Regions from separate parts of the Lysinibacillus sp. NPDC097287 genome, predicted to be linked through region 1. Evidence: riboswitches for the same ligand, from Rfam matches in the RefSeq annotation. Region 1 holds a riboswitch; each other region holds the start of a gene.

What was found. Region 1 has a riboswitch for cobalamin ahead of ACIQ2D_RS04925 ((2Fe-2S) ferredoxin domain-containing protein). Riboswitches for the same ligand answer to the same signal wherever they lie in the genome.
Region 2: linked by a shared signal. The riboswitch ahead of ACIQ2D_RS11975 (hypothetical protein) and the one ahead of ACIQ2D_RS04925 ((2Fe-2S) ferredoxin domain-containing protein) in region 1 are both predicted to bind cobalamin.
Region 3: linked by a shared signal. The riboswitch ahead of ACIQ2D_RS13615 (ribonucleoside-diphosphate reductase subunit alpha) and the one ahead of ACIQ2D_RS04925 ((2Fe-2S) ferredoxin domain-containing protein) in region 1 are both predicted to bind cobalamin.
Region 4: linked by a shared signal. The riboswitch ahead of ACIQ2D_RS07200 (ABC transporter substrate-binding protein) and the one ahead of ACIQ2D_RS04925 ((2Fe-2S) ferredoxin domain-containing protein) in region 1 are both predicted to bind cobalamin.

Annotation. Positions count from the first base shown of each region.
Region 1 covers NZ_JBIWCX010000002.1:388,909-396,890, reverse strand. Annotated here, with positions in the region: gene cobJ (precorrin-3B C(17)-methyltransferase) at 1-1,376, opposite strand, end outside; gene ACIQ2D_RS04925 ((2Fe-2S) ferredoxin domain-containing protein) at 1,384-1,755, opposite strand; cobalamin riboswitch at 1,895-2,075, opposite strand; cobalamin riboswitch at 2,326-2,509, shown strand; gene ACIQ2D_RS04920 (energy-coupling factor ABC transporter permease) at 2,897-3,646, shown strand; gene ACIQ2D_RS04915 (energy-coupling factor ABC transporter substrate-binding protein) at 3,648-3,920, shown strand; gene cbiQ (cobalt ECF transporter T component CbiQ) at 3,926-4,699, shown strand; gene ACIQ2D_RS04905 (energy-coupling factor ABC transporter ATP-binding protein) at 4,696-5,553, shown strand; gene ACIQ2D_RS04900 (GNAT family N-acetyltransferase) at 5,762-6,202, opposite strand; gene ACIQ2D_RS04895 (glycosyltransferase family 2 protein) at 6,490-7,089, shown strand; gene ACIQ2D_RS04890 (polysaccharide biosynthesis protein) at 7,124-7,982, shown strand, end outside.
Region 2 covers NZ_JBIWCX010000007.1:132,032-140,013, reverse strand. Annotated here, with positions in the region: gene ACIQ2D_RS11995 (putative RNA methyltransferase) at 1-95, opposite strand, end outside; gene ACIQ2D_RS11990 (MATE family efflux transporter) at 95-1,459, opposite strand; gene ACIQ2D_RS11985 (tyrosine-protein phosphatase) at 1,809-2,588, opposite strand; gene ACIQ2D_RS11980 (ABC transporter substrate-binding protein) at 2,765-3,712, opposite strand; gene ACIQ2D_RS11975 (hypothetical protein) at 3,714-4,256, opposite strand; cobalamin riboswitch at 4,495-4,714, opposite strand; gene ACIQ2D_RS11970 (hypothetical protein) at 4,981-5,529, opposite strand; gene ytvI (sporulation integral membrane protein YtvI) at 5,638-6,696, shown strand; gene deoD (purine-nucleoside phosphorylase) at 6,769-7,479, opposite strand; gene ACIQ2D_RS11955 (purine-cytosine permease family protein) at 7,516-7,982, opposite strand, start outside.
Region 3 covers NZ_JBIWCX010000009.1:10,088-18,069, forward strand. Annotated here, with positions in the region: gene ACIQ2D_RS13585 (hypothetical protein) at 1-148, shown strand, start outside; gene cobS (adenosylcobinamide-GDP ribazoletransferase) at 129-905, shown strand; gene ACIQ2D_RS13595 (histidine phosphatase family protein) at 878-1,477, shown strand; gene ACIQ2D_RS13600 (bifunctional adenosylcobinamide kinase/adenosylcobinamide-phosphate guanylyltransferase) at 1,426-1,818, shown strand; gene ACIQ2D_RS13605 (ECF transporter S component) at 1,839-2,333, shown strand; gene ACIQ2D_RS13610 (hypothetical protein) at 2,330-3,013, shown strand; cobalamin riboswitch at 3,124-3,312, shown strand; gene ACIQ2D_RS13615 (ribonucleoside-diphosphate reductase subunit alpha) at 3,469-5,682, shown strand; gene ACIQ2D_RS13620 (ribonucleotide-diphosphate reductase subunit beta) at 5,695-6,735, shown strand; gene ACIQ2D_RS13625 (S-layer homology domain-containing protein) at 6,950-7,982, shown strand, end outside.
Region 4 covers NZ_JBIWCX010000003.1:386,766-394,747, reverse strand. Annotated here, with positions in the region: gene ACIQ2D_RS07225 (YwhD family protein) at 1-423, shown strand, start outside; gene ACIQ2D_RS07220 (transglycosylase domain-containing protein) at 819-2,891, opposite strand; gene speB (agmatinase) at 3,212-4,084, shown strand; gene ACIQ2D_RS07210 (YwiB family protein) at 4,264-4,695, shown strand; gene argS (arginine--tRNA ligase) at 4,695-6,362, shown strand; cobalamin riboswitch at 6,581-6,769, shown strand; gene ACIQ2D_RS07200 (ABC transporter substrate-binding protein) at 7,005-7,967, shown strand; gene ACIQ2D_RS07195 (FecCD family ABC transporter permease) at 7,964-7,982, shown strand, end outside.

The DNA.
Region 1 (7,982 bases):
GCACGATAGCACGCCATACCACAGCCGTTAAAACCAATGTTCAGTGTTTTTGGTAATGCTAAACCACCTAGTTTTTCTTGGATTTCCTCTGCATATGGAATTGAATCTGCCTTTTCGCCGTAACAGAAGTCACAAGCTTTTAGTGATAGCACATCCCCGATTGGTGCAAGTAAGAAGCCTACACTACGTAGCTTGGCTGTAATTTCAGACGGCTCTGTTGTTGGGATTTTTAAATGGATTTGATGGTCTGGTGTATACTCCATTGTCCCTTCTTCTCCAACTACTTCGGCTAACATCATCATTTGTGCAGGCGTGAAAAATTTATTCGCCACACCTGGACTAACAGCTAGCTCAAAAATCGACTCTATTTTTTGCTGGACTAATTTTGGTGATACTTTAACCGCACTAGTCCCCTTCACCATTGCTAGTGCTGCGGTTGCCATTTCAAGTGTTGTTTTTTTTTTCACTGGCGGGGCTGCTGTTATCGACGTCACTCGCCCCGCATTTGGATCTGCTGCAAAATCAGTACGTGCTGCGCCTGTTTCTTGATTCATCGCCCACGGTTCAGCTTCTTCTTTTAAGCGCTGATGTGGTCGTAATGGTTGTTTCTCATCACCAAGCGTATATTTACGTTGGTAGCCCCTTGGTGTAATCATTTTATTGTCATAGAAGAACGTTGAAGAGTTCCCGATAATAACCGTTGTCAGCATTCCGATATCATGATTGAGCATGTCTGATAATGTTGTCATCGTTACTTCCTGACGATCTCGGTAAGCACTTTTCACAAGTCCAACAGGTGTATCTGGCGAACGATACTCTAGTAAAATACGTTGTGCTTCTACAATTTGACGCGTACGACGGCCACTTTTCGGGTTATACAATGCGATAACAAAATCGGCCATTGCCGCGGCTTCCACACGCTTCGCAATTAAATTCCACGGCGTTAAATGGTCACTTAAACTTATCGTGCATGAATCATGCATAATCGGTGCGCCTAGTAAACTGGCACAAGAATTAATAGCAGAAATACCAGGGACGATTTCTACTTCAATACCAGTCGCTTCTGTCCAACCAAGCTCGATTAACACTTCATAGACCAGCCCGGCCATTCCGTATACGCCAGAATCTCCACTGGAAATGACCGACACGATCCCTCCCGCTTCTGCCTGACGAACGGCTTCTTGCGCACGTGATACTTCTTCAGTCATTCCCGTACTTACAATGGATTTTGCGCTAACTAAATCTTCAATCAATTCCACATATGTTTTATAACCAATAATAAATTCACTTTGTTGCAGTGCCTCTACAGCACGCGTTGTAATATGTTTGAAATCGCCCGGGCCAAAGCCAACAACGAAAATTTTTCCTTTTTGCACTGTCCAATTACCCCTCTTTCACTTTCTCAATCCCTTTAATAGCAGTCGTTTGTGCTGTTCGTTGTAACGTACCTTCACTTAGTGTAAACACATGCTCGCTATGTAAAGATTCATGATGTAAATCTTGTACAAGCGCTCTTGCATGTTCAGTCGTTGGCACTCGGTACCAATTGCCCTGCGGATATGCAATAACTACACAAGCATCCTTACATCTGCCATTACAACGTGTTCTTGTCGTATGTATTTCTTTATCAAGTGCCAGTGTTTGTATTTCATCTCGAATCACCTGTGTAATATCTTCCCCATCTTTTTTCATGCAACTACTGCCATTGCAGATAAAAAGATGCGTTTTCATGCCTTCTAAATTCCATGTTGTCAAAGTATTTCTCCCCTCATTCCTTCTAGGAAAAAGAAAAAAACCTTCACTCAAGACGAAGAGTAAAGGTTTTATTGAAGCCGAATGAACACGGATATATACAGATTCCCGCCCTCGCTTCAACTTCTCCCTCCGAAAAGTTTGCATGCCATCAATTAAGCAGGTTTCCTGACTTAAGCTTCATTTTACTTTCGCACCTTCCCAAGTTTGCACCAGTGGCATTTGCGATTTCATCAGCTATTACAGTAGCGGGGGCTGTACCGGATTCGCACCGATTTCCCTATTATCTCGAACGATTTCGAGCACTTATAGATGTAATTATATTAAATTTTTAGATTGTTAAAATATTAATAAAAACTGTTTCTATCATAGCTCATTATTCTAAAATTTCAACATCTCTTTTTTAAAATGTTCTATTCTCCATAATTTTTCGACAAATATTTCCTAGAATACTACCTGACTTTGCTTTAATTTATCAGAATTTTCTACATCAAACTTACTGAAAATAAATATTTTTCCAAAAAGGGATGGATTATTTTCCTTGAGCCGTGTTACACTTTGTCCTGAAAACTCACAACAATAACATTTTTTGGTGTAAGATGCTTACATTTTACTTAAAAGGGAAGCCGGTTCAAGTCCGGCGCGGTCCCGCCACTGTACTAGGGAGTTTTTATAGATATGTCACTGTCCAACGGATGGGAAGACCTATAAAACGATGAACTAAAGCCAGGAGACCTGCCAAAAAATACGTGACAAGTTTCAACCTACGCGGATAGGTGTGCAGCTTAGCAAATCGTTTTTCATTTGCTTTTTTTCAGCTATGCACTTTTCCAAAAAGGAGAAGTGCTTTTTTTATTGCACACGCTAAAAAAGATTCATCACCATAACTTAGGGTTGATTTCCGTTCCGACTGGGCGCTTTCCGGGGGGCGTCCGAAGAGCCGCTTCACTGGTTGCTGACGCTTCGCTTTCGCAACAAAACACAGTTTCGCTATGCTCGCTCCAGGGTCTCATCTGGGACGCTAATCCCCCAGGAGTCGCCCAGTCTCCACTACAATCAACTGGCAGTTTAAAATCAATATGCACTTTCGTCAAATGTCATCCACGACCTTTGGTGATGAATCAATAAAACAAAAGGAGGAAGAATGGTGAAATTTTCAATTTGGAAGCTTAGTTATTTCTTATTGGCATTTATCATGGTGCCAAATCGTGCATTTGCTATGCACATTATGGAAGGCTTTTTGCCGATTGAATGGGCAATTTTTTGGTGGGTCGTATCGATTCCATTTATTATTTTAGGATTACGTTCTATTCGTAAAACAATAGATGAGAATCCGGAAACTAAAATGATGCTAGGCCTTTCAGGTGCCTTTGCATTTGTCTTATCAGCTCTAAAAATCCCTTCTGTAACAGGCAGTTGCTCACATCCTACAGGTGTTGGGCTTGGTACCGTTTTATTCGGACCATTAGCAATGAGCGTGATCGGTACAATCGTATTATTATTCCAATCTTTACTTTTAGCACATGGTGGGCTAACAACATTAGGAGCAAATGTCTTCTCAATGGCCGTTGTCGGACCGTTTATCGTCTATTTTATTTTTAAAGGGGCACAAAAGATTGGCTTATCATTCTCACTAGCTGTATTCTTTGCAGCTATGCTTGGTGATTTAGGTACATATATTGTGACATCTGTTCAACTTGCACTTGCTTTCCCATCTGAAGTTGGTGGCTTTATGGCTTCACTCACTAAATTTGCTAGTATCTTTGCCTTAACACAAATTCCACTTGCAATTAGTGAAGGGATTTTAACGGTAATTGTCATGAACTTCCTGAAAAAATACAACGTCCGCGAATTAAAAGCATTACGTGTATTCTCAGCAAAGGAGGCACATTAAGATGAAAAAAAATTTACTGTTACTAGGAATTGTCGTGTTCCTTGCCATCCTTCCCCTATTCATACAAAAGGGCGCTGAATTCGGTGGTGCTGATGGAGAAGCAGAAGCAGCAATTGGTGAAATTAACGCAGAGTATGAGCCATGGTTTGAAAGTATTTGGGAGCCACCAAGTGGTGAAATTGAGAGCTTATTATTCGTGCTACAAGCTGCAATCGGTGCTGGTTTTATCGGCTATTTTATCGGTTTCATGCGCGGCAAACATAAAGAAGGTTAACAGCGATGTTACTCATTGATAAATATGCTTACATGAATAAACTAGCATCTGTTCATCCACTAGAAAAGATGACGTTTTCACTTGGGTTACTACTACTGTCGCTTTTTATTCGAGATGAACATATTTCACTCATTACATTTATCGTAATGAGTGCTTTTATCATTTTAGCCGCAAAAATCCCCTTTACGTATTATGCAAAACTACTACTGCTTCCAGGGTTTTTCCTACTCTCGAGCATAGTGACAATTTTGGTTTCTATTGCACCTTCTTCTAGTGTTTTGCCGTCACACATTTTGGATTTCCAACTGAGTACATGGACGATCTTTATCGGTACATCAAGTGTTGCAACGGCACAGGAGCTATTTTTCATCGTGCTTGGTAGCATTAGCTGTCTCTACTTTTTAATATTAACGACGTCGGTGCAGTCAATTTGCTATGTGTTACGACAATGGCGTCTACCAGTGCTATTCGTTGAATTAGTAGAATTAACGTATCGCTTCATTTTCATCTTTTTAGAAAGCATGCAAAAAATCCACCTTGCCCAGCAAGCACGACTCGGCTACCATTCGCCTATGCAGTGGCTGCGCTCTGCATCAATGCTAATTGCGGCATTATTTTCAGAAATGTTCCAGCGTAGTCGTGAATTAAATAACGCGATGCAGGCACGTGGTGGTGAGCCTGTTTACTGGCAGGAAACTGCTGCTTATAGCAAGAAAAACTGGCTCTGTATCGCTGGGATTGCCATATTATTCGTCATTTCTGGAGGGATTATCTCATGACGGAACTTTACTTTGATCTCAAGCATTTATCGTATACCTATGCAGACGGTACACATGCATTGACGAATATTACGCTACAAATTCCTAAGGGGAAGAAAATCGCAATTCTAGGTCATAATGGCGCTGGAAAATCGACATTATTTCAGCATTTAAACGGAATATTCCAACCAACATCGGGCAGTATTTCATTTTGTGGGGAAAAACTACGCTATAACAGAAAAGCGTTAAAACTATTGCGTCAACAAGTCGGAATCGTGTTCCAAGATGCCGACAATCAGCTTTTTTCTGGTACGGTCAAGCAAGACATTGCCTTCGGTCCACTCAATCTCGGTTGGTCCGCGGAAAAAATTGAAGAAAATATCGCTTGGGCCGTCGCACAAACAGAGGTTGAAGATTTACTCGAAAAGCCCATTCACTTCTTAAGTGTTGGGCAGAAAAAACGCGTCGCAATGGCTGGTGTCCTTGCGATGGAGCCTTCTGTATTACTGCTAGATGAGCCCACTGCAGGATTAGATAATTATTATGCCGCACAAGTACTACAATACTTAGCTAAATTAGAAAACGGCGAACGTACAATTTTACTTGCCACCCACGACATTCAGCTTGCTTATGAGTGGTCTGATATTATCCTTGTGATGGAAGAAGGTCAAATCATTTATAACGGTGATCCAGTCACACTCTTCCATCAAGAAGATGTACTAGAAAGAGCACACCTGGAACGACCTTGGGTATTTGAAATGGCAATCACTTTACAAAATAAAAAGTTATTCGACAAAAATATTCCCTTACCTCGTTCTAAGCATGATCTGCAACAACTAATTGAACAACTTAAAAAAAGTATGGGGTTGTCCTAAAAGAAAAGATAGTATTCTATTTTTTGATATAAAGGTGAAAATGCGCGTAGACTCCTGCGGGAACAGCACAAGACGTATGACGCAACAAACCGCGCGTAGCGAGGGTTGCGACTTACACTGTGCCCGCGGAAAGCGAAGCGGATTTTTACCATATAGAAAGGCAGTTGTTCTGCTTAAATTGACTTATTGGACTTCCCCATGCTTTTTCTTAATCAAAATATTTCACATAATTACAGTATTCATCTTGCTTCATACCTAACTTCTCATAGAGCCCACGGGCATTTACATTATCAGGTGCTGTTTGAAGTGTTACATAGCGAGCGTGCTGTTGTTGACTATACTGGAATACCATCTCAGTTAATGCCTTCCCAGCGCCTAATCCCCTCGCATCGTCTGTAACATACAAATCATTTAAAATAAACGCTCGTTGTAAAGCTACCGATGAAAAAGTTGGGTATAACTGTGTGAAGCCAACTGTTTTACCATCTTGAACAGCTAAAAAAATAATAGATTCATTTAACGCAAGTCGTAATTGTAAAAAAGCCTTTGCGCTACTCACATCTGATCCATGACCGTAAAACTGGCGATATTCATCGAAAAGTATTGTTAGATCCTCTAAATCATTCATCGTTGCACGAACTATCTCCATCATAATCCCCTTCCATTTATCATCTTGAAAATTCCTTCAAGCTTTTCTGTGAATTATACTTCGCGAAATTATCAATATCAAGTATACAATCTGCTAGTTTCATATTCTATTGACCGCCCTAAATCATTGGCCTAAAGACGTTTCGTATGCTTGCATATAGTAGATTAGGAAGGCGAAGTTCAATTTTTTGGTCAAAAATGATGGTTCTTTGAAAAACTCAATTAACCACAATAGCATCATGTAATTTTCAGGGTATTAATAATTGATGAATGGATTGATGTATTTTTATGAAAATTAGCTTTTTAACACCGGCTTACAATAGTGAAGAATGGATTTTGACAATGCTTGATAGCATTCCAAAAGAGTATGCCTATGAGATTATCGTCTGCGATGACGGCTCTACGGATCGTACTTTAGCGATATTAAAAGACTATAAAAAAAATTGCCCTTCCTTAAAAATATTAGTAAATGAAACCAACATTGGTGCAAGTGATACCTATAATCGATGCATTGCAGAAGCAACTGGTGATTATGTCGCAATCATCGATAGTGATGATCATTACTTGCCTGCAATTAGAAATGTATTGGCACAAGTTGATGGAACCTATGACATCTATTATTACAATATGTTAACGAAAGCTGGATACACTTTTATCAAAGATGAATCCAATCGTTATTCATTACCCGGGCAATTTAAAATTATCCGTAGAAGTATTATCGGCGAGGCGAAATTTACCAAAAGAACAGATATTGCCGGAGATTGGGACTTCAATTGTGCACTTATGAATTCCAATCCTACAGCCAAGTACACTGAATTATTGGCATACTGGTATAATTTCCCTAGAGAAAATTCTGAGTATGATTTGCATCTAAGAGGGCTTAAGTAATGCCTAGCAACTAGGGGGGAGGAATTTCAAGACGATGTTTAAAGATAAAACATTGCTGATAACAGGTGGTACTGGGTCTTTTGGAAACGCGGTATTGGAAAGATTTTTAATGACAGATATTAAGGAAATTCGGATTTTCTCTCGTGATGAAAAAAAACAAGATGATATGCGGATTTTATACCAAAATAATAAAATCAAATTTTTCATTGGGGATGTTCGCGATATTCAAAGCATCCATAATGCAATGTATAATGTGGATTTTGTCTTCCATGCTGCAGCCCTAAAGCAAGTTCCCTCCTGCGAGTTTTTTCCACTTGAAGCTGTTAAAACAAATGTGCTAGGCACAGATAATGTATTAACTGCTGCGATAAATGCAGGAGTAAAAAAAGTAATTTGCCTCTCTACAGATAAAGCTGCCTACCCTGTCAACGCAATGGGCATTTCAAAAGCAATGATGGAGAAAACGTTTATCGCCAAGTCCAGGATGCTAACTTCTAGCCAAACACTAATATGCGGCACAAGATACGGTAACGTAATGGCATCACGTGGATCTGTCATCCCCCTATTCATCGAACAAATAAAAGCTGACAAACCATTAACCGTTACAGACCCCAAAATGACACGATTTATGATGAGTCTTGATGAAGCTGTCGAATTAGTATTATATGCTTTTTCAAACGCAGAAAATGGAGACATAATGGTCCAAAAATCTCCGGCTGCACATATCGCTGATTTAGCGCAAGCCCTACTCGAATTATTTAATGTACAAAATAAAGTGAACATTATTGGCACACGCCATGGGGAAAAAATTTATGAGGTTCTATTAACAAAGGAAGAAGCAGCAAAAGCAATCGATATGGGTAACTTTTATAAAATACCTGCGGATAATCGTG
Region 2 (7,982 bases), on a different contig from region 1:
ACTTGCATTTGTGTTGCACAAATTGGGCAGGCAAATAACATAATATTTTCGTTCATCAAAGCCGCCCCTGCAGCTCTTTTTGATAATGCTCCCACTATTTTGCCTCCTTTATTTCTGTTGGTGAAACGAGTGCATATCGCTCCCATTTCCTACTTTTCCATCTAAAGTATACGATAATTGCCCGCAACCATTCATCTGCTGAAATGGCTAGCCAAATCCCAATTAAGCCCCAATCTAACACGAAGACAAGGAAATAACCGAGTGGCAAACTCATACACACCATCGACAAGAATCCGATTTTCACTGGGAATCTTGCATCCCCTGACGCTCGTAACGAGTTTATAATGACAATATTCATCGTACGCCCTGTTTCAAGTAAAATACTAAGTGCCAATACAGAAGCCCCTATTTTGATAACCTCTGGATTGTCAGTAAACATACTGATTAATGGCTTTCTGAAAATCGTCACGATAATAACCATTGTAATCGTAAAGGCAAATGCTGCACGCACACTTAACCAAAGTTGCTGATAAGCCTCATCCTTATTACCAGCACCTACATAACGTCCAATAATTATTGCTGTCCCCATGCCAATCGCCATAGCGAATAAGTATGTAAACATTGAAATATTCATCGCATACTGTCTTGCTGCTAACGTCTCTGCCCCTAAATATGTTGCATAATATAAGAACACAATTTGGCAAAACTGATACAACACTTGCTCAAATGCTGACGGTAAGCCGATATTTAAAATTTTCCGCACGTATTCCTTTGAATACGCAAAGTAATATTCGAGCTTCACACGAACTTCCATGACTTGATAGAGCAACCAGAAGAACACGAGTACCGCAATGGCTCTACTAATAACTGAAGAAACAGCCGCCCCTTGTACACCTAGCTCCGGCATACCTAAGTTACCGAAAATCAAACCGTAGTTCAATACAACGTGCAAAATGTTCATACCAAGTGACACGTACATCGTTTGTTTCGTCCAGCCGTGTACACGAATGACCGCCGCTAGCGCATTAATGATCGCCTGTAAAAATATGAAACTACCAATAATCACTAAATAACTCTGCGCATGCACAAGCACTTCGCCTTTTAAATTCATCATCTTCATTAAATGACTAGAACCAAAGAAGAACACCATACTCATGATCAACCCGACTGCTACATTCATTGTGACCGCTAGTGCAGAAATCCTCGCCGCTTCAAAATAACGCCGCGAGCCTAAATATTGCGACACAACTATCGCAGCCCCATTCCCGACCACTTCAAGGATTAAAATTGCAATATGAATATATTGATTGGCTGCGCCAACACCAGAAACGGCATCATCCGATAAGGCACTAAGCATAAATGTATCAGCTAGCCCCATTAACATAAATAAAAATACTTCTAAGAAAATAGGCCATGTTAAATGAAATAGACTTAACTGTCCATCTCCTTTTTTCTTCATGACTGTATCAGTCAACTTACGTCACTTCTTCCTTTTTGGAGTGAAAATATACTGTATCTTAACATACTTTCTTTTAAAATAGGCTCATCACCAGAAGTCGGGGATGACTTTGGTTAAAAGAGTCCAACAATATTGAATGCTTGTTGATTGGAGTGAGCGTAGCAGAGGAACAAAGGCTAAATACGTCACATCCTGTGACAACGCCTTTGTGACCAACATCCTGTTGCCCCTAAGCGGCTCATCGGACGCCCCCCCGGAAAGCGCCCAGCTGGAACGGAAATCAACCCCTCGTTATAGTGAAGAGCCTCAAAAAAATATCCCTCCCCCATTTTTGGGGGAAGGAATATATTTAACGTAAGCAATATGCCTGTAACTGCACACGTTTCTCTTTTGTCAGATTAAATTCTTGTTCTAAAAATGTCTCCTTTGAACCATATCGTACATCCATTTCATTAAATGCTGCTTGTAAATAATCTTCTCTAGCAGACATTAGAGCGTGAAATTGTTGTAATTCTTTATCATTAAAATCGTGCTGAATAGCTTGTGCCATACGGTCCACCATTGGACGGAGATAAATATTCGTATCTAAATAATCCTGTATGATTGTCTCTTCAGGTACATCAAGCGCCAATAAAATCAGTGCCCCGCCAATGCCTGTACGGTCCTTTCCCACTGCACAATGATGAACAAGACCTAAGTTTTCTGGTTGTTGAATCGTTGCCATCAGTTCTTTAAAGGAAGCGTTATTAAATGGCATTTGTGCATAAAAATCTCGGAACATATCTGGATTGACGACTTTGTAGAAATTTTGGCGACCCATTTTCTTTTCAGCGTTTGTCGGCATTTCAAAAGCATGGATGCCCTTTGCGGGAATTTGAATATACTTCGTATTCGGAAATGCTGGATTCGGGTTACTCTGAGCTTCATGGTCGTCCCGGTAATCGAAAATCGTTTTAATCCCTAACGTTTCAAAGCGCTCTTTATCTGCCTCTGTCATCTTACCAAGTGCTGCTGAGCGGTAAAACAAGCGATCCTTTACAATACGTCCATCCTTTGTCTTATAGCCACCCATATCACGGAAATTATAGACTGCCTCAAACGGAATAACTTGCATGTCAAATTGTCTCATCCATTACGCCTCCTTTGATTTAGCCATCCTCTATATCTCCATTTTATAGAATTAAAGAATAGAATACCAATTTCTACACTAAGCAAGCTCTTCTTGAGGATTGGGCTTTTCACAATGGATTCAACAGTAAAAAAATCGCCTCAATAATTGAGACGACTTCCTATAACATTTACTTATTAAAATAATTCAGGATAAACAGCCTTTGCTACTAGCTCAACTGCTTCACCAATACGTGGTCCTGGACGAGATAATGTATCTGCATCTAGTAGGAACACTTCTTTATTCTGAACAGCCGGGATAGTATTCCAGCCATTACGACCTAAAATTTCACCAACTGCATCTTCAATATAGTTATTAGTTGTTAAAATAACTTCAGGATTTTTAGCAATGATATCTTCTTCAGAAACTTGTATCCACCCTTGTTGATCGCCAAAAATATTGTTTACTTTAGCCGCATCTAAAATTTCCTGTTGGAATGTACCTCCTGCAGTCGTATAAATGCTAGGTAATGGACTAACTTCGTAATATGCATTTTTTTGTGTTGTTACGTCAGCTAATTTTGCTTGTACGTCAGCGATTTTAGCTTTAATTTCTTTGTTTAACTGCTCACCTTTGTCTTTAACACCCATTACAGTAGCAAGTTGCTCGATGTCACCGTAAACGTCTTCAAAAGATGTTGCTGATTGAATAACAAATACTTTTACGCCAGCATCTTCAAGTACCTTTAGTGCATCTTTTTCACCAATTGTATAGGCAATAACTACATCCGGATTTAATGCTAAAATACGCTCACTGTTAAATACCATTGAATCCGAAACACGTTCGATTTCTAATGCTTCTGGTGGGTACGTATCATACTCAGTTGCGCCAACGATTTTATCGCCAACACCTAATGCAAATAAAATCTCTGTGTTACTAGGTTGTAAAGAAACAACTGTTTCTGGTACTGCATCAAAAGCTACTTCTACCCCACGGTCATCCTTCACTTTATAGCCTGATTCTTCACTTTGTGCGCCTTGTTTTGATGTATCCTCATTTGCGTTTTCTTCTGCTGTGCCACAGCCTACAAGTAAAAATGCAAGCATTAATACTGAAAGCCATTGGAAATTAAATATCTTTTTCAATTTAGACATTCTCCTTTTTCTTTTTCATTGGGTAAGACTTACTTACAAACGGAATTTCTGCAATGCCTGCTTGTTGATTCATGTAGACAGCCATGACAAAAAATACGTTTGCTAATAGACCTAGATAATTAAATAGAATTTCTGGTACTTCTCTCTCCTCGGAAACTTTATGGAGCGCACGATAAGATTTTTTTGCCTCACTACGACATAAGTGTAACGCCGCTGCTGCTTCCGTACCCTGTGGTAAAACAAAGCTTTGGATTGCTTCTTTTACATGACTCACATAGAAATCATAACGACTACTTAGCCAAGCTAAATCCTCGTCAGTAACCGCTAATTTTCCACGTACTGATCCGTTGACATGATAAGCCATAGGTAAAATTTCAAGTAGATCTTCTTTTACTACCTCAACAATCTCTTTTTTGACTGCTGCAAGTGCCACACCTACATGAGTTGTTAGGCAATCTGTTCGAATTTCAAAATCGACAGTCGCTACTTTTTCACGCATGAAAGGGTAACAGGAATAGCGTGCATCTTTCTTCAAACAAGGTCCCCTCTTTCTACTATGAAGATATTCTCGCTGCTATAAGGCCCTATATCTTTTGATAAGTCCATTCACGCATCAAACGTTTTGAGTCTGGCGTGAATGCCATATACCAATAAAAAAGCCATAAAAAAAGCCGCTCCTCTTCGAAAAGGAACGACGAAAATAGCATAATTGGTCACGTCATATAACGTTCAATATGTATTTGCCGTATATCCTCCTATCTTCCGAAGAGTGCTTATACGCTCAAATAAAGGTCGGTCTCCTGGCTTGTGCAGCTCACTACAATGATTTTGTAGCGAAATCATAAGAGCCTTCCCATCTACTAGAAGCATTTTTCTTCATTCGACAGTGGCATTCTCTTATTTCTTCTGCACTTACAGTTGCGGAAACAGCTTCGGTCTTACACCGAATTCCCGATTATGCTAATAGTTAGCACCTTTATTCTGCAAGAATTATTCACTTGTTAAGCAGTTTATCATAAATTAACACCCTTTAGTAGTCGAAAAGTTGCAAATACTCACAAAAACCAGCACTATTTTTCTTTAACGACTGGATTTCTGTTTTTACGCACGGAAAACAGTGCACTATGTACCTAAAAAACACATTGATTTATATTGGAAATTATAGATTTATTATTCCATAAAAATAACCTTAATTACGCATATGTTGTATCTCATACCTCAAATCTACCATATACTATATCAATAAAAGTCCCTGACATTTAACGTAAGGCTGTCTTGTATTTCTTTTTATATTTGGCATCTTGCTCTTTCTCGATTAAATTCTGTGCAATATTTAATAGTTTTGTATCGCCTGTTGCATCAAATAAATTTTTCAAGGATACTATAATATCATAACGAATAAGTGACGGATGTTTTTCATCGACACATGTATGGAATCGCTTCGCTAAATGCGAAACAACTAAATCCCTTTGCACTTGTCCACCTAATCCGATACGCCAAATCGATTGTAAACTATGTCTTGCTGTAACGGTTTTTTCATCATAAGTTACAGCCCAAATTTTCATAAAATCTTCTAATACACGTTCTTCTGGATCACTTTTTGCTGCAAGTGCACATAAAAACTGTGCTGATTGTGCACGTATATGCTCATCTTTAAATGTAAGTGCCTTGATAAGTTGCTCCCAGACTGAATATGTCCAATCTACGGGTTCCTTTACAATTTTCATTAACTCTTCAAAAGATTCATATTGGATATCACGATCATGCTCAGTCAAATTGCTAAAAAGTTGTAATATGTCTTTTTCCATTATCCATCCCTACCTTTAATTCTTTCAGAACGCCATAATTTTATAAAAAATCTATGTTACACTAAATAAATCCTCTATTTTCAAATATTTTTATAAGCAGGTGAGCTTTTGAATAGAACAATTACAAGAAAAACGATTTTCCGAACTCTTGTCATTATCGGTCTAATTATTGCAGGATACTTCATCATTCCTGTTTCGGTACCCATTATTTTAGCTGGGATTACTGCTTTTTTGCTAGAACCTATTGTCATGTTTTTTAAACGTAAATGGAAAATGTCACGTAAAATAGCTGTCGCTGTCATTTATATAGTAAGTGCCACATTTATTGCTGTTATGTGTTACTTTACTATTACACAATTGATGTCGCAAATTATTTCCATTTCTAAACAAGCACCTTACTATATTTCAAAGTTATCTGATATGTGGCTACAAATGCAGGGTCACATTTCCCAATACACCGAAAACTTCCCAGCTGAAGTTAGAACTTCACTCCAAAATACAACATGGGATTTCATCAAAAAGGTTGAAGAGTCCTTTTTAAGCTTCTTCAATTATAGCAAAGTTACGAACTTACTTTCAGAAATCCCTAGTCTTTTTATTAGCCTTCTTGTTTATATGATTGCCCTATTTTTATTTATGCTAGATATACCTAAAATAAAACGTATTGTATATAAATATTTAAAACCCGAAACTGCAAACAAGATGAAAATCATTACTACCCGTTTAAAAGATGCTTTCTTCGGCTTTATGAAGGCTCAAATACTCGTTAGTTTTATAATTGGCGGGGTTGCACTTATCGGGTTATATATCATTCAGCCAAAATATGCAGTAACAATGGCATTGATAGTTTGGATTATTGATGTTATCCCATTTCTGGGTTCTATTATCATTTTAGCACCATGGGGCACTTATCATTTATTAATGGGCAATACATCATTAGCAATTAAATTATTCATCTTAGCTACTATTCTACTCATTATTCGTCGTACAGTCGAACCTAAGGTCATGGGGGCCCATATTGGTTTATCTCCTTTACCTACTTTAATTGCAATGTTTGTTGGCTTGCAGTTGTTTGGTATTGTCGGTTTACTAGTCGGACCATTTGTCATCATCTTGTTCTTTGCCTTAAAAGAAACAGGCATTATTAAATTAAACTTCAAGATTTAGAAATAAAAGTTTCTAAATCAAACAAAAAAACCTTACCCAAAATATGAGTAAGGTTTTTTCTATTGCTAAAAATTAATCATTAATAAGAGTCTCTAACGCTACAGTGATCATGTCATTAAATGTTGTTTGACGTTCTTCTGCTGTTGTTTCTTCACCAGTAATAACATGGTCACTCACTGTCATGATACTTAAAACGTCGATACCATATTTAGCTCCAAGTGTATAAAGCGCTGATGTCTCCATATCTACACCTAGCACACCGTAATCAGCCAGCTTATGAATCATCGTATCATCATCCTCATAGAATGCATCGCCAGTGTATACATTACCTACATGCACATTCAAATCAGCATTTTGTTTAGATAAACGATATGCTCTCTCAAGAAGAGTAAAGCTTGCGTTTGGTGCATAATTAATTTGCGGGAAAATAATGTTTTGCATTTTTGAATCATTCGTAGCTGCCATTGCCATAACAATGTCGCGGATTTTTACTTCACGCTTCATAGCTCCAATTGTACCAATGCGAATAATATTTTTCACACCATAATCTTTAATGAGCTCAGTAGCATAAATACTCATGGAAGGAGCACCCATTCCTGAAGATTGGATAGAAATCTTATGCCCTTTATATGTCCCCGTATAACCATACATTCCGCGAACTGTATTGTGACACTCAACATCCTCTAAAAAAGTATCTGCAATATATTTAGCACGAAGTGGATCTCCTGGCATCAATACTTTTTCAGATAGTTGACCTTCTTTTGCATTTAAATGGATACTCATAATACTTCTTACCTCCAGAAAATTGATATGTTAAATTTATTTCGCTACTTCTGTTTGCTTTTTCAATTGTGCTGATGAATAAATCCAGCTTAAAACTAAACCTACTGCAAATGTTAGTAATACGCCAAGGCTGTTACCTTCGAAAATTCCTTTTGCAAATATAGCAGGGAAAATCGGATTTGAAGTGAACAGAAGTCCAACAATAACACTCACAAACCATATAATTACATTCCCTTTATTCACAGCAATATTTTTATCACCTGAAATGATATCAGGATCATAGCCTTGCTTTTTACGAAGAATAATGTAATCCGCTACGAATACAGCTGTCCAAGCAGCCAAGCCGATACCGACAACCCCTAAGAACATTTGGAATGAACCTAAGAAGTCTCCATTGATGAATAACACATAAGTCGGAAGCAATACCATGATTGCACCGTGGAAAATAATCGATGTTCGATCTGAAAGCTTAATATTTGTAGCTTCTAAAGCATTACGTCCTG
Region 3 (7,982 bases), on a different contig from region 1:
GCCAAGTCGCTCAACATGGGGAGTAGGTCGCTCAAGGTTAGTGTCGATTCGCTCAACATTCGACGATTTTATCTATATAAGTTTATCAAAAATAAAGATGGTTACAAAAAAAGAAAGAGGGCAAAGCGTTGAAAAATATATGGCATAGCGTGTTACTCGCATTTCAGTTTTTTACAGTCTTGCCTGTACATAAAGAAATTCCGCTGACGAAAACAACGATTACCGGTATGTTTGCCTTTTTACCGTGGGTTGGTGCCATTATGGGAAGTCTTGTGGCTGCAAGTATTTACGGATTAACGGAGTGGACGGCAAGTAGCGAAGTGCTTCTAGCTTTTGTAGTTGTAGGATTATTTGCGTTCTTTACGGGAGGTCTCCATTTGGATGGTTTTATCGATATGGGGGATGCGTATTTTTCGTATCGTGACCGAGAGAAGCGGCTTGAGATTTTAGATGACCCACGTGTTGGGGCATTCGGTGTTATGTCAGTGTTATTTTTAGTACTCGGAAAATTTGTGGTCCTCCATGAATTATTTGTTCAAGATAAGCTTGCGTTATGGTCATTGCTATTTATTCCACTCTTCACAAGAGTGGGTATGATTTTTTACTTTATTTCAATGAAGTGTTCTAAGGAGAAGGGGCTTGCGTACTTTTTTAGAACGCATATAAAACCAGGTGTACTTGTAGCTCTGATGGCTGTAACATTTACTATTGCGATTAGTGGCGTAGTTTATGTAACGGGTGGTATATTAGCACCTCTAGTTTTGCTGGTTGTTTTAGCCGTAGCACTTTTTGTGTTCCGTCAGTTTACACTACGTAATTTTGGCGGTGTATCTGGTGATTTACTCGGTGCTTTAATTGAAGGAATGGAGGTCGTGTTATGGGTGACGTTGTTACTGTGCGTATAATGCGACATGCGCCGACGAAAGAAAATCTTCAAAAACGTTATCTTGGCTGGACGGATTCACCTTTAGCGGATCCATCCGTACTCCCTATAGTGGACCAAAATGTGTCTAAGGTATATGGTAGTGATTTATTGCGCTGTCAGCAAACAGCTGCTCGTTATTTTCCGAATGCCATGTACATTCATGATGCTCGTTTTCGGGAATCTAATTTTGGCGAATTTGAAGGCAAAACATATGATGAATTAAAGTCAGACAAACGGTATTGTGCATGGTTAGATAATCCGGCCCTAAATTTCCCACCAAATGGTGAGGGTTTTGATGAGTTTAGTGCTCGCGTTGTTGAAGGGTTTCTAGCGTTGCCAAAAGAGGATCAAGACTATGTACTTGTTGTGCATGGTGGTGTAATTCGAGCATTATTAGTCCGATTCGCGCCAGAGGAAAAGCCATTCTGGTCATACGATGTGCCACATCACGTACTGTTCACGTTTACCTTTTCACAAAGGGCTTGGAAGGAGGGGGCGAGATGCATGTCTTTATCGGTGGTGCCTATAACGGGAAAACCGACTATGTACTGAAGGAGCTTAGTGGGCAAGATGTTTTGATCTCAGATGGTTTTTTACCTAAAAACGAACCAACTTGCGAAGCGTTAGTAATAAAAAATTTAGAAAAATGGCTTATAACACAAAATTTAGAAGAAGATGAGGTCCTTGTCGAACAAATTTTGACACGACTAAAGGCTCTTGAAGAAAAATGTGTACTGTATATAATTGTGACGGATATGGGACGCGGCGTTGTGCCATTGGAAAAACAAGCGAGGTTGCTCCGTGATACGTGTGGTCGTTTGTACCAGGCGTTATTTGCGGAAGCGGAGCAAGTTGTTCGTATTTGGTATGGCATTGGCGAGACGATAAAATAAAAAGAAAAGAGGAAATGGAAATGAATCGACAAAAAATAATGAACTTGACGCTAACAGCCATGGTAGCAGCCATTTGTGCTATTGGCGCTGTTATTAAAGTGCCGTCGCCTGTATCATCGGCGGCTCTAGACTCTGCACCTGCGTTTTTGAGTGTAGCGTTCTTATCACCCACTTTAGCTGGCGTAGCAGGGATGATTGGGCATTTTATTACGGCACTAACATCCGGATTCCCACTTGGGCCATTGCATCTTATTATTGCAGCTGAAATGTTTGTAGTAGTGTGGATATTTGGTATTATGCATAAAAAAGGTTTGAAATTTTGGAAATGGCCAGTGGCACTTGTTTTAAATGGTATCATTGCACCACTGCCTTTTTATTTCATCATTAGTCCGGCATTTTTCTGGGGAGCATTACCTGGTCTGTTCATGGCAACACTCATTAACTTAGTGATTGTCGCTGTAGCGATGCCAGTCATTTCGAAAGTTTTTGTACGAAAAGAAGGGCGAGTACATTGAGAAATGCAGTAAGAATTGGCGGCTTGATCGCAACAACAGATAATGCCGCGGCCATTGGTGAAAAACCGCAAGATATTGTGGCTGCACCTGACAAATTATCGGCATATTTAACGGCACGGGTAACATTTTTAGAGCAGCTCGCTGCTAATGCTATTCCTACACATATTTTACTTGCTAATTTTTCAGGGGATGAAGCATGGAATCACTATGTAGCAGGAATTGAGCAGGTATTTGATGAAATAGGTCTAGTTCGTCCACCCGTAGATGGTTCCTCTGAGTCAAATATGCCAACATTACAATCAGGCTTATCTATCACGATGATTGGTGAGATACAAAAGCGTGCCGCATATGAGCATAGTGAGCTAATTTGGTACACATACGGACTGCCACTTGTTGGTAATGAGGTGCTAGAGCAGCCTGAAAATGTTGCGCTGTTACAACCTATTTTTGATGCCTGGCATAAAGAAATTGTACAGCAAGTTTGGCCGGTTGGTTCAAAGGGACTTCAAGTTGAGTTTTCACGATTATTTGGTGGTAAAAAAGTAGAATGCTCACTAGATGTTGCAAAAACTGCAGGCCCATGTACTGTCATTTTACTCGGGTTGCATCCCGAAAAAGAGAAACTAGCCCAAAATATTTTCACAAGAAATTTTGAGAAATTGTGTATAACTACAGGTTAATTGGGCTTGCTTCGAGCAAAAGTAGTGGCTTGTAAACTACAAAGTGCAAAACACCTCTTGAAACATTAAACACAATATGTTAGATTTGTTTAGGAGTTAAAACACAATATATAGTATTTTGGACAAGCGGTACCATTATGGTTTAATAGGGAATTCGGAAATAGAGTCATCTAAAGCCGAAGCTGTCCCCGCAACTGTGAGTGCTGACAAATGATCAAAAAGCCACTGTGAAAAACGGGAAGGCGATCATTTGGCTAAAGGCACGAGCCAGGAGACCTGCCGTTACGTTCAAGACAGCAACACATTCTTCGGGGATTGAGAAGTGGAGGCGAGAGATTTGTCCACTTCTTTGTGTACATGTCCTTCATTTCCATTTCCGATTTTTATGCGACCACGCAACCGATACAGGTTGTGTGGTCGCTTTTTTGTGTGGCTGAAAGAAAGGGAGAGAGTATATGACGATTCAAATCGAACAGCAAATCGCTAAGTTAAAGAAAAAGTACACGGAGGATGAACTTGAAAGTTTTGTAAGGTTATCGGATCGTTGGCTACGAAAAAATGAGGACGCTACGTTTGAAGCGTGGGCAGATGCGATGATTTTACAAACGCTTAGCCTAATTGACGAAGAAGAACCGTACTGGACATTTGTCGCAGCACAGGTGTATTTAGAAAAATTATACGACCAATTTGCGAAACAACGTGGTATCGATGTGGAAGAGGTTTACAAATCATTCCCTGATCAGCTAGTGCGTTACACAGAAGCGGGTCTTTACCATGAAAATCTAACGACAAAATATAGCATGAAAGAATTAACGGAGCTGGCATCATATCTAGAGCCAAGCCGAGATGAACTGTTTACGTATATCGGTTTAAAAACATTGATGGACCGCTATGTTGTACGTGACTATACAAAAACACCAGTCGAATTACCGCAAGAACGTTGGATGGTAATTGCGATGACGCTTATGCAAGATGAAACAGAAAATCGCTTAGAGAAGGTACGTGAATCTTACTGGGCGATGAGTAATTTATTTATGACGGTTGCTACACCAACTTTATCAAATGCGGGGAAAACGCACGGGCAATTATCTAGCTGCTTTATCGATACAGTCGATGATAGCCTGCAAAGTATTTATGATACGAATACAGATGTGGCGACTTTATCGAAAAACGGTGGGGGCATTGGCGTGTATATGGGTAAAATCCGAAGCCGTGGTTCATCGATTAAAGGCTTTAAAGGTGCGTCGAGTGGTGTTCTACCATGGATCAAGCAGTTAAATAATACTGCTGTATCAGTCGATCAGCTGGGTCAGCGCCAAGGGGCAATTGCTGTGTATCTAGATATTTGGCATAAGGATATCTTTACGTTTTTAGATTTGCGTCTAAATAATGGGGACGAACGTTTACGTGCTCATGATATTTTCACGGGGCTGTGTTTGCCAGACTTGTTCATGGAAGCTGTAGAGGCACGCGAGGATTGGCATTTATTTGATCCGCATGAAGTGCGTGAAATTATGGGCTTTTCACTTGAGGATTTCTATGATGAGAAGAAAGGTGACGGTTCTTTCCGTGAGAAATACAATACATGTATCGCGAATCCGTTACTAAGTCGTGAAGTTGTACAGGCCATCGATATTATGAAGCGTATTATGCGCTCGCAGCTAGAAACAGGCGTGCCGTTTATGTTTTACCGCGATGAAGTAAATCGCATGAATCCGAATAAGCATGAGGGGATGATTTACAGCTCGAATTTGTGCACAGAGATTTTTCAAAATATGAGTCCAACTGAATTTGAGTCGATCACACTTGAAGATGATGTTATTGTGACACGTCGTAAGCCAGGGGACTTTGTTGTATGCAACCTATCATCAGTTAACTTAGGGAAGGCTGTACCTGCGGATGTGTTAGCACGACTTATCCCGATACAAGTACGTATGTTGGATAATGTTATTGCGCTCAATACAATTCCAGTCAAGCAAGCAGAACGTACGAATGCACGTTATCGTGGAATTGGGCTTGGTACGTTTGGTTGGCATCATATATTGGCGTTAAAATCGATTCAATGGGAGTCGGACGAGGCGGTTGACTATGCAGACAAGTTGTACGAAGAAATTGCCTATTTAACGATTCAAGCTTCCAATGCCTTAGCTAAAGAAAAGGGTTCGTATCCACTATTCGAGGGTTCGGATTGGCAAACGGGTGAGTACTTTGACAAGCGTGGCTATGACAGTGAAAAATGGACTAGATTACGAGCTGAAGTGGCAGCAAACGGCATGAGAAATGGCTACGTGATGGCCATTGCACCAAATTCATCGACATCAATTTTAGCAGGTAGTACGGCAACGATTGATCCAATTTTCCAAAAGAGCTATTCCGAGGAGAAAAAGGATTACAAAATTCCAGTAACGGTACCAGATTTATCGCCGGAAACAATTTGGTTCTATAAATCGGCGTACTTCATTGACCAAAACTGGACGATCAAGCAAAATGCTGCACGCGCTCGCCATATTGACCAAGGCATTTCATTGAATTTATATGTACAAAATACGATTAAGGCAAAAGATTTACTTGCACTGCATTTAAATGCTTGGGCAAGTGGTGTGAAAACGACGTATTATGTACGCTCAACGTCAGTGGAACTAATCGAATGTGAGTCTTGTGCTAGCTAGGAGGAATAACAAATGACAACAATTACAAAACGACAAATTATGGATAAAGAGGCGCCAAACCGTTCAACAGCGATTGTCAACGGGCGCTCTTCTAACATTTTAAACTGGGATGACGTACGCTTTAACTGGGCGTACCCAAAATATAAAAAAATGCTCGGAAACTTTTGGACACCGTTTGAAATTAATATGAGTAATGATATCAAGCAATTTGCGGAGTTATCAGTTGATGAGCAGGACTCTTTCTTGAAAATTATTGGCCTACTTGCTCTTTTAGATAGTGTGCAAACTGATTTTGCGGGCAAAGTAGCAGACTATTTAACAGATTCAAGTTTGAATGCATTGATGATCATTTTAGCGCAGCAAGAAGTGATTCATAATCACTCCTATTCGTATGTGCTATCAAGTATTGTGAATAAAGATGTACAGGATCGCACGTTTGACTTTTGGCGTACAGAGCCAGTACTAGAGCGTCGCAATGAATTTGTCTTTAAAGGCTATCATGCGTTTTCAGAGGAAGCGACAGTTGAAAATATGCTTGAGGCGATTGTCTATGACGTTATTTTAGAAGGGCTATTTTTCTACTCAGGCTTCGCGTTCTTCTACCATTTAGCACGCAATCAAAAGATGGTTGCTTCGTCGACGATGATTAACTATATTAATCGTGATGAACAGCTACATGTCGATTTATTCGTGAAAATTTACCGTGAGCTTTTGGCGGAGTATCCAGAGTATGATACGCCAGAGCGAGAAGCGCGTGTACAAGAAATTTTCCGTGAAGCAGTGCAGCTAGAAGTTGATTGGGCAAATGAGGTCATCGGTGATAAGATTGACGGTTTAGATGTTGAGGATGTTCATGATTACGTGCATTTCTATGCAAACGTCCGTTGCAATCAATTAGGCTATGAGCGTCCATTTGATGGCTACCGTAAAAATCCATTGAAATGGGTGAAAGCATATGAGGACGTTGATCTTGGCAAAACAGACTTCTTCGAGCAACGTTCACGCCAATATGTGAAGGTCAATGTGGAAGATAACGGCTTTGATGATTTGTAATAGTTTTAGATGTTAGTTAGAAAAGTATAAAGCTATGTCAGCTAAATAGCAGACATAACTTTCTACTTTTTATTGTTTTAGCAGCTTCCTTCGGTTTCAAATGACTGTCATGATAAAAAAATTAATTATTATTTGAAAATTTAACCTAATTTTAACCTTCGCAGTATATTATGTGGATGAAAAACCAGTAAATATATCTGCGGAGGCGAGAAATATGGTAAAAAATAAGTTATTTATTTCTACAGTAGCGGCGGCAGTAGCTTCAACTTGTGTTGTACCTGTAGGAATGGACATGGCAGTAGAGGCAGCAACGCCTAAATTTGTGGACGTGTCGGAAAGCAATAGTCATTATGCAGCAATTATGGAATTAGCAAGCCGTGGCATTATCCAGGGCTACAAGGACTGCACTTATGCACCAGAAAAGCAAGTGACACGTGGACAAGCTGCAAAAATGATTGCAGGAATTTTAGGATTAGCTACAGGAAATGGCGCAAATGTTGGCTTCCGTGATGTATCGCCACAAAATGAATATGCAGGGGCGATTGCAGCACTTAAACAAGCAGGCATTATAGATGGGTATGGTGACGGCACTTTCCGTCCGAACGAATCTATTAAACGAAATCATATGGCAAAAATAATTACGCGTGCCCTTGGTTTACAAGGGTCTGGATCTGTTGAATTACCATTTACAGATCTACAAAGTGATTATAAAGAGGCAATTAGTGCTTTGTTTGAATACGGTATTACAACGGGTACAACAGCTACGACGTTTGGTGGAGAGGCTTTTGTAACAAGGGGACAACTTGCGTCATTTATCATTAGAGCGGAAAAGGCAGTGCAAGCAGTACAACCCCAACAACATGAGCAGGAGAATCCAAGCGCAAAAATAGTAGAAGCGAGTATTACAATTAAAGACATCGAAAAGAACAAAGTGAAAGCCGAGGATCAGGAATGGACGATTGGTGATAATGTTCAAGCGATGCTGAATGAAGGAAATGCTGCGGCATTAGAAGGTGCACAAATAGATGTTATCCTCGTAGATGGGGAAATTGCGGATTTGTTATTTATTGAATTGAATACATCTGGACAACAAGGGGCAAATGTTATATTGAATGGTGGCAACACAACATTTGCTGGCAATATCACAGTCAATGCAGATTTTATCGAACTGAAAAATATGATCGTTACTGAAAATGTTGTATTGACAGATCGAGCAAAAACAAATGTTGCAATCAATCAGGTAGAGG
Region 4 (7,982 bases), on a different contig from region 1:
CTTTCACTGGAAAACGTGTCACCAGTCATTATCGATATAGAAGAAGGCAAGGCTTCAATTGAAATTGGGGCGATGCATGCGCGTAGTGATGTAGAAAGAGGCATCAAGTTCACAACAAATCGTGAAGATTCAGAAGGTGGCAAAGCATATTGGTTAGTATGGGTGACTATTGACCATAAAGAAGATGGCCCTTACTACGCAGGTGTTACAGCGTGTGAGATGGTTGTTAATCGTGAAAAACGCCGTGGCTATAAAATTTTAGCTGATCATGTAAATAAAATGGATAAATCAATGAAACGTCATATTATTGTTGCGCATATGGATGAACCGTCTAAAAAGATACTGACAGACTTCCTAGAAGGTCATAATCCTGACATGTGGAAGCGCAGTGCAGAACAGCTGCGTCAAGACTTATTTGTATAAACAACTTGCAATGATTGAACAAACTGTGACATTTTGCAATCGCTTTCGATATGTGGTTGAAACTGTCTCTGAAAAAAAGTACACTTGATGCAGAGCTTACAATTTAGTAAGCTAGGACACTTGGTCTCGCGAAATGTGATGAGCGCTATGCGGCATTTGAATTACCCAAACCCAAGCCGAATGCCCCATGATGCTCATCCTTTCCGCTGACCAAAAACAAGAAAAGCTTTCTGTTCCCACGGACACGTCTCCGGGGAAGAGAAAGCTTTTTTTAGTTTATGTTACGTCTAGGCTAAAGCTCACCACGATATCTTGGAGAGCTTTCTAGTTTCTGTACAACTACTTTGTCGAGAAGTTTCACTCATTAGAACGCATAGGAAGTATAAAGGTTTCATTTATTGTTCATTATTTTTATCGCCTTTAAAAATGGAGAACGGCAACATGTTCCAAAATTCACCCCACGTATCACTATCCAATACATCGAAATTTGAACATTTTTCTGTTGGAACATCCTCTGTTTTAAGATACACAAGGCGCTGTTTCGGACATGCGTTACTTGCAAGCTTGCCTGTTTCAATATCGACGACCACACCCTTAACGCCTTTTGGTTTTGTGAAGTCTTGATTTTTTGTACCTTTATTTACAGTTTCCATAAAATCTATCCATATTTGTTTTGTAGCGGCCATGTCTTCTTTGGAAGAAAGGGTTTTACCTTGGTCATACCCATTCCAAACACCAGCAGTTAAATTTGGTGTATAGCCAATCAGCCATTGGTCACTATTAGTAGACCCCGATTTTGCTGCATACGTATGTGTCATACGAGAGCGAATGGAAATCCCTGTTGCAGGAGAATAATCGCTATATACAGGATCGAAAATACCTGTCATCATCTCTGTGAGCATATACGCATCTTTTTTCGAAATCACAGGTTCCGAATTTTTTTCGATTTCTTTGTTTTCATAGATAATTTCACCATTAGCATCTTTGATGGAGATGATTGTTGTTGGCGTCGTTTTTTGACCTTGTGACGCCAAAATATTAAATGCATTTGTCATTTGGTATAACGTTGTTTCGGCCGTACCTAGAGCAGTCGATAAATTATTTTTGGTACCCACATTTACATTAAAGCGACTCGCCATTTCTTGGAACGTTTTGAAGCCGATATCTTCTAATGTTTTTACGGCATAAATATTATCCGAAATAGCGATTGCTTGGGCCATGGACATATCATGATCAGCAAATTTCCCATTAACGTTTTTCGGTGCATATGTTTGGCGCCCCTTATCATAGGTAAATGTTGTTTCACCTACATCAAGGAATGTTAACGGTGTATAACCGTTTTCAAGTGCCGCTGCATACAAAATTGGTTTAATGGTTGAACCGGGCTGACGTTTTGCTTGTGTTACACGGTTAAAGGAACTTGTAGCATAATCTCGTCCACCAACAAGCGCGGTTACTGCACCTGTTTTTGATTCCATACTGACAAATGCAGCTTGTAGATCATTTGCGGGCATATTATCAGCAACAGCTGCTTCAGCTGCCTTTTGATGAGCTGTGTTTATCGTTGTCTGGATTGTCCAGCCACCCTCACTAATATCCAGGTTTTTCGATTTAAGTAATTCACTAGCTTCTTGCCATGCAACGTCTAGGAAATATGGTGCAATTGATTTAGTGGCTACCCATTTATCATTCTTAAGCACAATTGCTTCTTGTTTAGCACGTGTTTTTTCTGCTTCTGTAATAGTACCTTGTTCGGCCATAAGGTTTAAAATAACATGCTGACGGTTTGTTGCTTTTTCAAAGTTAACGATAGGCGAGTAAAGGCTAGGTCCCTTTGGTATACCCGTGAGCATTGCTGCTTCTGCAAGAGTTAAATCGCTCGCAGGTTTACTGAAATAGTAACGGCTAGCTGCTTCTACGCCGTACATACCGTGACCGTAGTATACGGTATTTAAATAGCCTTCTAGTATTTCATCCTTATTATAAAAAACTTCTAATCTATAAGCATAAAGTGCTTCATTTAATTTACGTGTCCAAGATTTTTCATGTGTTAAATACAAGTTACGCGCGTATTGTTGTGTAATTGTACTCGCTCCTTGCACTTTACTACCTGCCTTAATATCAACTAAAATAGCCCCTGCAATACGAGAAAAGTCAAAGCCATGATGCTCATAAAAATCTTTATCCTCAACAGCTACTACTGCCGTTTTTAAATAGGGTGACATTTCATCGAGGTCAACCCAATAACGACGCTCACTTGTAAAGTGGTCACCAATTTGATTTTCGTTTTGGTCTAAGAAAATAGACGCTTTTGGTACAGTTAATGGAGGCGCACCAGCCACTTGAACATATATACGCAGTGCTATAAATCCTACTATAATAGCAGATGCAAAGGCGACAAAAAGTGTAAGTGCTTTACGTGTACGTTTCACACGCTTTTGCTTACGTTGATAGCTTTTTCTTTTCATCCTACTTCACCCCGTTTTCTCACAACTTAGCCTCAGTATGTGTCTGAACATTCTCATTTAATCGAATTTATGCATAAAAACTATTGCACTTTGTTCAAAAACAACTATACTTTTTTTGTATCTATTGGAAATCGCTATTTAATTTCAAGAAATTCTATCATTCGACAAAAACGTCGCAGTTGTAGATATTACACGATTTTTATTTGCTTTTCCAATATAGTATACGAGAAAGTAGGCAAGAAGGTTTCTTATCCTGTGATTATGTTGTACTAGAAAATATATGAAGCTGACTATGTTCAGGCTTTAATGGAGGACTAAAAATGCGATTTGATGAAGCTTACTCAGGAAATGTTTTTATAAAAAGCCATCCTACCTATGAGGATGCGCAAGCTGTTATTTACGGTATGCCAATGGATTGGACAGTAAGTTATCGTCCAGGTTCACGTTTTGGTCCACAGCGTATTCGAGAAGTATCAATCGGTCTTGAAGAGTACAGTCCATATTTAGACCGTGACTTAGATGAAGTAAAGTATTTCGATGCAGGGGATATTCCACTTCCATTTGGTAATGCCGGACGTTCTTTAGAAGAGATTGAAAAATTCATCGTGAAGCTTTTAGAAGACGGTAAAATTCCAGTTGGTATGGGTGGAGAGCATTTAGTGTCATGGCCTGTAATGAAAGCAGTATCAGCTAAGTATGATGATCTTGCCATTATCCATTTTGATGCACATACAGATTTACGTGTTGAATATGAAGGGGAGCCACTTTCTCACTCAACACCAATTCGAAAAATTGCAGAGCATATTGGTCCGAAAAATGTATACTCTTTCGGTATTCGTTCAGGGATGAAGGAAGAATTTGAATGGGCAAAGGAAAACGGTATGCACATTTCAAAATTTGAAGTACTGGAGCCGTTAAAAGAAGTGTTACCAACACTAGCAGGACGTAATGTGTACATAACGATTGATATTGATGTGTTAGACCCAGCACATGCACCTGGTACAGGTACTGTAGATTGCGGAGGCATTACATCAAAAGAGTTATTAGCATCAATTCATGCAATAGCAGAGAGTGGCGTGAATGTAGTTGGTTTTGACCTAGTTGAGGTGGCACCAATTTACGATTCATCTGAAATGACCGCAAATACAGCTTCTAAATTACTACGAGAAATGATTCTCGGGTGGGTTAAATAAATATAGAAGATAGTGTTCCTTCGTATTTTCACGAATGAGCACTTTTTTCGTATGTGATGCTAAAACTATACATTTAATTGAAATGCTTGGCGTAGCGTTCACTTCCTTCTTGAAAAACGGCATACATTCATCCTATAATAAGAAGGTTATAGTAAAAGATATAGAAGGAGCAATCCATGATGGCGAACGATACAAAATCGCAGGTGAACATTAAGCTCATTTCTACGATTTGTCCGATTGATGGAGAGTCCGAAACATTAGAAATGTGGTTAAATGGGCATCTACTTGAAAAAGCAGGTAGTATGTATTTGAAATATGAAGAGGTGCAGGAAGATAAGACGATCCGCACAACGATGAAGCTTGGCGAAGAGCAAGCACTCATTATGCGCGCAGGGGCTGTCAAAATGCGCCTACCACTGAATATAGTTGAACAACAAATTGGGCATTATGAAAGTGAAATCGGTTCAATACCACTCGTTATTCAAACGAAAAAAATGACATTTACACGACACGAAGTAAGCGGAGATTTTTATGTACAATACGACTTACTGATGAGTGGACAGTCCGTTGGCAATTATACATTAGATATTAAATTTACGGAGGTACAATGATGAACGCAGTAGAACAAGTACAACAAGCCATTAAAGCAGCGATTGCGCAGGCAGTAGAAAAAGCAGGTCTAGTCGAAGCGGGCACAGAGTTAAATATTCATCTTGAAACACCAAAAGATAAAACAAATGGTGACTATGCTACAAATATTGCTATGCAATTGACAAAATTGGCGAAGAAACCACCTCGTGCGATTGCAGAAGCTATTTTAGAAAATCTTGAAACAGCTGGTACAGATATCGAGAAAATCGAAATTGCAGGACCTGGCTTCATGAACATTACTGTACGTAAAGATTTCCTTGCAAATGTAGTAACAGCAGTGCTTGAGCAAGGTGCTGATTATGGTCGTTCTACTACTGGTGCTGGTGAAAAAGTACAAGTGGAATTCGTATCTGCAAATCCAACGGGTGACCTTCACTTAGGCCATGCACGCGGAGCATCTGTAGGAGATTCATTATGTAACGTTTTAGATATGGCAGGCTATGCGGTATCTCGTGAATACTACATTAATGATGCAGGGAACCAAATTAATAATCTAGCGTATTCACTTGAAGCGCGCTACAAGCAAGCTTTAGGAATGGATGCTGCAATGCCTGAAGATGGCTATCATGGCGCCGATATTATCAATATTGCTGGTAAATTAAAAGAAGAGCATGGCGATTCTATTTTAGCTAAATCTGATGAAGAACGTTTTGCTTTCTTCCGTCAACATGGCCTTGCTTTAGAATTAGAAAAATTAAAAACAGACCTTGCGAATTTCCGTGTAAACTTTGACGTTTGGTATTCTGAAACTTCATTATACGGAAACGGTAAAATTGATGTAGCTTTAGATAAATTAAAAGCGAATGGTCACGTATTTGAAGAAGACGGCGCGACTTGGTTCCGTTCAACAACATTTGGCGATGACAAAGACCGCGTACTGATCAAAAACGATGGTTCATTCACGTACCTTACACCGGATATTGCGTACCACGAGGACAAAATTGTACGTGGCTTCGATAAGTTAATTAACATTTGGGGTGCTGACCATCACGGTTATATTCCACGTATGAAAGCAGCAATCCAAGCACTTGGTTACGACCGCGATACACTTGAAGTGGAAATCATCCAAATGGTGCAACTGTATAAAAACGGCGAGAAGTTCAAAATGAGTAAACGTACAGGTAACGCAGTGACAATGCGTGAACTTGTAGAAGAAGTAGGCTTAGATGCTGTACGTTACTTCTTTGTGAAAACAGCTGGCGATTCACATATGGACTTCGACTTAGACCTTGCTGTATCACAATCAAATGAAAACCCAGTGTACTATGCACAATATGCACATGCACGTATTTCTTCAATTTTACGTTCAGCTGGCGAACAAGGCTTTGCGGCTTCAACGGACAACTTGAATCTATTAACAGCGGAAAAAGAAATCGACCTTCTGAAAAAAGTGGGCGACTTCCCGAAAGTAGTAGCAGATGCTGCGAAACACCGCACACCGCACCGTATTGCAAACTACATTCAAGAAACTGCTGCAACATTCCACAGTTTCTACAATGCAGAAAAAGTACTAGATGCTACGAACAAAGAGCTAACAGAAGCTCGTCTAGCCCTAATTACTGCAGTTCGCACAACAATTGCCAATGCATTACGTCTAATTGGTGTATCTGCTCCGGAAAAAATGTAAGACCGAAAATATCAAAACAGTTTCTGATGAAAATCGGAAACTGTTTTTTTATGTGGATTTAAGGTTGAGCCCGATAGAACAGTAGGCGTTGCATGGAATGTGTGCGCCAATGAAAATTGCACCGTATTTTATAGATATTGTTTAAAGTGTGAGGTTCTGTTTTAGAGTCTCTACTTTTTATCGTTATATAATTCTTTTTTCATGTATAATAAGAAAAGATTGAATAAAATGATAAAGGTTCTTTATCTGCCAAGGATAAAGTGAAAAGGGAAATCGGTGTAATTCCGATGCGGTCCCGCCACTGTAAGTGTGAGTTTTTTCAAACCAAGCCACTGAAGATTTTCGGGAAGGCATGAAAAAGCGTTTGTAGCACGAGCCAGGAGACCTGCCTTTATAGAGCAACACATAACAGCCTACGAGGATAGGGTGGTGATTTTTTGCGACCGCAATATTGTGCAAGCATCGCCCCTCGTTTTTTTAGACGATGGGGCTTTTTTATGTTTTGTAAGGTGGATGTCGATAAAGCTGAAAATATGGACGATAAATCCACGAAGTAGGACGATAAAACGCCGAAGTGTATCGATAAATAATGCAAAGTGGGCGATAAAGTACGTGCCCACATATTCTAAGGAGGATTCAGCAATGAAAAAGTATTGGAAAATAGGATTATCTGCATGTTTAACAATAGGGTTACTCACTGCATGTAATACAAAAGAAGAGAAAATAGAACAGCCATCTACAGAGCAACAGGCTGATGCACAAGTGGAAGAAGTAACATTCCCGATTACAATGACAGACACAATTGGCAATGATATTACGCTTGAAGCACCACCAGAACGCATTGTTTCACTAATTCCAAGTAATACCGAAATATTATTTGATCTTGGATTAAATGATAAAATCGTCGGCGTGAATGACTTTGATGATTATCCAGCAGAGGCAGCAGAGAAAGAAAAGGTCGGCAGTATGGAATTTAATATTGAGAAGATCATTGCACTGACACCAGATATCGTTTTCGCGCATGAATCTAGCATGGCCTCATTGGGAGGCGCATTAGATCAGCTAGAGTCAGCAGGTGTGAAGGTATTTGTCGTAGCGGATGCCAAAGATTTCAATGAAACGTATACTACAATTAAGCAACTAGGTCGTGCAACAGGGAAACTGCCAGAAGCTGAAAAAACGATTGCGGAAATGAAGGCAAAGGTAGCGGAAATTCAAGCGAAGCTGAAAGACGTTGAGCCGAAAACAGTATTTGTAGAGACTTCGGATGAGCCTGAAATTTATACTGCTGGCAAGGATACGTTTATGCAAGAGATACTGGATATGATTCATGCTGAAAATATCGCAGCTGATACAAAAGGTTGGTTTAAAATTGACGCAGAGCAAATCATTTCGAAAAATCCAGATGTTATCGTGGTCACTTATGACTATGTGCCAGACATCTTAACAAAAATTCCACAACGTGCAGGTTTTGAAACAATTACTGCGGTGAAAAATAATGCGATTGTGCAAGTAGATGAAAGTATGACAAGCCGTCAAGGACCCCGTTTAGCAGATGGACTTGAGGAATTAGCGAAAGCTATTTACCCAGAGGTATTCGAGTGAGTAAAACAGTTTTTG